2 regions of the Nocardioides sp. NPDC101246 genome follow, and region 2 is predicted to be linked to the other one. Evidence: riboswitches for the same ligand, from Rfam matches in the RefSeq annotation. Region 2 holds a riboswitch; the other holds the start of a gene.
What was found. Region 2 has a riboswitch for thiamine pyrophosphate ahead of thiE (thiamine phosphate synthase). Riboswitches for the same ligand answer to the same signal wherever they lie in the genome.

Region 1 (2,195 bases), on a different contig from region 2:
TGGGCGCCCTCGGGGTGGTCGGCACCCTCGAGCACGCCGGCGTACTCGACCTGACGGAAGCAGGTGTCCAGCAGCGCCTTCGTCGTCGACGCCCCGTCCTTGACGGTGAAGGCCGGCGAGGAGTCGTAGGAGAGGACGATCGGCCGCGTCCCCTTCCCGCCGCCCTGGGTGAAGTCGGAGTAGTAGGCCTGGTCCCAGCCGTCGACGACCTTGGTGCCGTTGTCCATCAGCTTGGCCCAGTAGTCGGCCCAGCCGTCCTCGCCGTACTCGGCAACGGTCGCCAGCAGGAATGCCATCCCCGGGGTCGACGTCGCGGCACCGGGGGTCACGAAGAGATCCTTGTACGCCGGCTCGGCCAGGTCGTCGAGCGACTCCGGCGGCGTCAGCTTCTTCGCCGCGAACCACTCGGTGTCGATGTTGACGCACACGCTGCCGTTGTCGACCGGGGTGAGGAAGTGCTTCTCGTCGCCCGGGAGGTTGAACTCGTCGACCCCGGCCGGGACCGTCTTCGGCGTGTAGGCCGCCAGCGCGCCCTGGTCGATCGCGCGGCTGGCGAAGGTGTTGTCGACGCCGAAGACCGCGTCACCGTCGGGGTTGCCGGTGTCCATGGCGATCTTGGTGGTCAGCTCGCCGCCGTCGCCCGCGTGCCGGATCTCGGCGGTGTAGCCGGTCTTATCGGTGAACTCGGCCAGCACCTCCTTCGGCAGCGTGAAGCTGTCGTGCGTCAGCAGCACGACCGCCTTGTCGTCGGTCCCCTTCGACCCGCTCGACTTGTCGGCGTCCGGCTCGGCGGGAGTGCTCCCGCAGGCGGACAGCATCAGCGCCGAGACCGCAGTGATCGCAGTGGCAGCGATGGCAGGCGTACGCATGCGCATTCCTGACTCCCTTCGCCGGTATCAACCGGAGCAGGTTCGGAGGGTCTGCGGCGCTGTTCGCCGCACTCTCAGGCCTCCCGGCCTCCCCTGTCTGTTCCCGCCAACACTACTGCTTGCGAGAATTCAGCCATGACCGACGTCGCCATCTCGTCCTTCGACGACCTTCCCCCGAAGACCGCGTACGCCCTGTGGCAGCTCCGGCAGGAGGTCTTCATCGTCGAGCAGGACTGCCCCTACCTCGACCTGGACGGCCGCGACCTCGAGCCCGGGACCCGTCACGTGGTGCTGAGCGACGGCGACCGGCTGGCTGGCACCGCCCGCATCCTCGACGACGGCGACGTGTGGCGGATCGGCCGCGTCGTCCTCGCTCCCTCCCACCGCGGCCAGGGCCTGGCCGACGTGATCATGCAGGCGGCCGTCGAGGCCGTCACCGACCGCGACGTCGTCCTCGACGCTCAGTCGCCGCTGGCCGGCTGGTACGCCAAGTTCGGGTTCGTGAAGGACGGCGAGGAGTTCCTCGAGGACGACATCCCGCACACCCCGATGCGGCTCACTCGCTGACGGGGGCGAACAGCACGCTCGCCTCGGTCTCCTCACGGGTGGCCTGACCGCGCGCCGCCAACAGCTCGAGGTGGGCCTTGGTCTCCATGACCGCGAGGCCGGCGTTGAAGTAGTCGAGCTCGGCGAAGGCGCGCTCGTGGCGGGTCCAGCCGAGGTCGTTGGCCACCTCCAGCGCCGACCGGCGACCGGCCTGCAAGGAGGCGAGCGACTGGGCGAGCCGCGACTCGTGGTGAGCCAGGAGCTCGTCGACGCGGGCGTGCGAGGAGGAGGCGACTGGGCCGTGTGCAGGGAGAAGTCGCAGGTCGGGCAGGGTCCTGACCTTGGTCAGCGACGCCATGAAGTCGCCGAGCGGGTCGACGACCGGCACCGGCTCGAAGCCGATCGACGGCGTGATCGTGGGCAGCACGTGGTCGCCGGCGAACAGGACCGAGCCGGCCAGGTCCGCGTAGACGTAGTGGCCCTGGGTGTGCCCGGGGGTGTGCACGGCGTCGAGGTCGCGGCCGGCCACGTCGAGGCGTACGTCGCCCTCCAACCACTGCGAGGGCATCCGCCAGTGGGACAGGTCCGGCACGGGAGGCGGGCTCGCGGCCCACTCCGCGGCGAGCTCGTGCGCCCCCGCGTGGGCGAGGATCCGGTCGGTGGAGACCCAGCCGTCGAGATGACCGTTGGTGAGCTCGAGGGTGGGCCGGTCGCCGGCGCCGAGGAGGACGTCCGCGCCGTACTCCTGACCGAGCACCGAGGCGAGCGTGTAGTGGTCGC
Region 2 (2,195 bases):
ATCGAGCAGCGCCGCGACGACCGCACGCGGGTCGACCGAGTGGTCCTCGGCGAGGAAAGCCCCACCGGCGACCCGGCCGAGGCCGGGTTCGCGGGCGAGCAGTTCGCGCCGTAGAAGTCTCTCGTAGGAGACCCCGGCGAGATCGAGCACCGCTAGCTGCCGCTCGACCTGCTGGACGTCCCCGGCGTCGACGCCGACCAGCAGCGTCCCGAGGGTGTGCACCGGCACCCCGAGCCGCTCGGCGAACCCGGGCCAGAGGGCCAGCGACGACAGGCATAGTCGGGTCAGCGACTCCTCGCCGTACCAGGCCTCACCGGCCGGGCTGAGCATGCCGGCCGCGGCGTAGGACGCGCCCGAGCCCGGCGCCGGATCGACCACCGTGACGTCGTGCCCCCGGCGGATCAGCTCGTCGGCCGCTGACAGGCCGACGATCCCGGCACCGAGGATCCGCACCCGCATCAGCCGACGGCTTCCACGAGCTCCTTCGCGGCTTGGCGTGGGTCGGGTTGTCGCCAGAGCCCGCCGATCACGGCGACCCCGTGGGCGCCGGCTGCGCGTACGGCCCCGGCCGACGTCGTCGAGATCCCGCCGATCGCGATCAGCGGCAGCACGCCGGCGGCGGCCCTGACCGCGTCGACGCCCAGCGGGCCGGGAAGCCCGGCCTTGGAGGTGGTGGCGAAGACCGGCCCGAAGCCGGCGTAGTCCGCCCCCGCGGCGGCGGCCGCCTCGACCGCGGCACGGTCCCGGCAGGTCGCGCCGATGACCAGCCCCGGAGCGACCGCGTCGGCGATCCGCCGGGCCTCGGCCGGCGGAAGGTCGGAGGCCCCGAGGTGGACGCCGTGCGCACCGGCCGCGAGCGCCACGTCGAGCCGGTCGTCGACGATCACACAGGCCTCGTACGTCCCGACCCGCTCGATCACGGAGGCCGTCAGCGCGAGCAGCTCACGGGTGGTCGCGGACTTGTCGCGGACCTGGAAACCGGCGACGCCGGCCTCGGCGAAGGCGGGCAGCAGAGCCAGGTCGTCGCTCGATGAGACCAGGGCGAAAATACGTGGGAGAAGCACAACCAATCACTTCCTTCGCCGGCATGATCCGGATCAGGTGTAACGGTCGGAGCGGCCCCAGCTCCCTCTCAGCCCGCTGCCGCGGACTCCCGTGTGGACGTCTCCGACCATAGCGCGCACCCCCGACGGCGCGCAGCCCAGGGCCCGCACAGCGGGATACCCCTAGTAGGTCGAGATCCGCAGGGCCCGCATCCTGGCGTACAGCGTCGTGCGCGAGATCCCGAGCTCGCGGGCGACCGCGGCCTTGTTGCCGTCGTGCTTGATCAGCTCGTGCAGGATGACGTCGCGCTCGGCCTGGTCGAGCGGCCGCACGGCGGCCCGCGGCCCCGGCACGGAGCCGAGCACGGAACCGAGCTTCGGCGGCAGGTCGGCGGGGACGATCGCGCCGAACCGGCGCCGGGCGGCGGCATGGGCGAGCACCGCCCGCAGCTCGCGTACGTTGCCCGGCCAGCGGTGCTCGACCAGGATCCGCTCGACGCCGGGAGTCAGGAAGGCGTCCGGGTTGATCCCGGAGAGCAGCTCGCGGGCCAGCCCCGGGATCTCGTCGCGCCGCGCGGCCAGCGGCAGCTTCTCCTCGACGCGAGAGGCCAGCGCGGCCACCGCCGCGGTGTGCTCGGACAGCTCGGTCAACGGCGCCGAGACCATCACCACGTGGGCACGGGTGGGGCTCTCCAGCGCATCGGCGACGACTCCGAGCAGCGCGTCGGAGAGCAGCTCGAGACCGTCGATGATGACGGTGCCCACTCCGGCCGCCATCCGGCGCCGGAACTGCTTGGCCCAGTTGCCGTCGCCCTCCAGGACCGTCGTGGCGCCGGTCAGCAGCGTGATCGGCGACGACGGCGCGAGCTCCCTGGCCAGCGACGTACGCCCCGACCCCGGCGGGCCGGCCACCAGGATCGTCCCCGGCTCCCGGGCGGTCTCGGTGAGCGCGCTGACCGAGAGCCCGCGGCGTGGCTCGCGGGGCTCGATGCGCACCAGCGCGGCCAGACGGCGGGTGTCGAGCACGTCGGCGCGCACATGGACCGCCTCCCCCGACTCCAGGTTCATGTCCATGACCGTCGCCCCCGGAAGATGTACGTCCTGGAGCAGGATCCGCAGCACGGCGATGTCCGCGCCGGTCAGGGTGTCCTG

Region 1: another riboswitch for thiamine pyrophosphate. It lies ahead of ACIRON_RS01710 (thiamine ABC transporter substrate binding subunit); the one in region 2 lies ahead of thiE (thiamine phosphate synthase).

Annotation. Positions count from the first base shown of each region.
Region 1 is NZ_JBIWNX010000001.1:366,728-368,922, forward strand. It holds gene ACIRON_RS01710 (thiamine ABC transporter substrate binding subunit) at 1-869, opposite strand, end outside; TPP riboswitch at 866-974, opposite strand; gene ACIRON_RS01715 (GNAT family N-acetyltransferase) at 1,005-1,436, shown strand; gene ACIRON_RS01720 (MBL fold metallo-hydrolase) at 1,426-2,195, opposite strand, start outside.
Region 2 is NZ_JBIWNX010000003.1:274,474-276,668, forward strand. It holds gene thiO (glycine oxidase ThiO) at 1-459, opposite strand, end outside; gene thiE (thiamine phosphate synthase) at 459-1,064, opposite strand; TPP riboswitch at 1,058-1,167, opposite strand; gene ACIRON_RS06890 (sigma-54-dependent Fis family transcriptional regulator) at 1,227-2,195, opposite strand, start outside.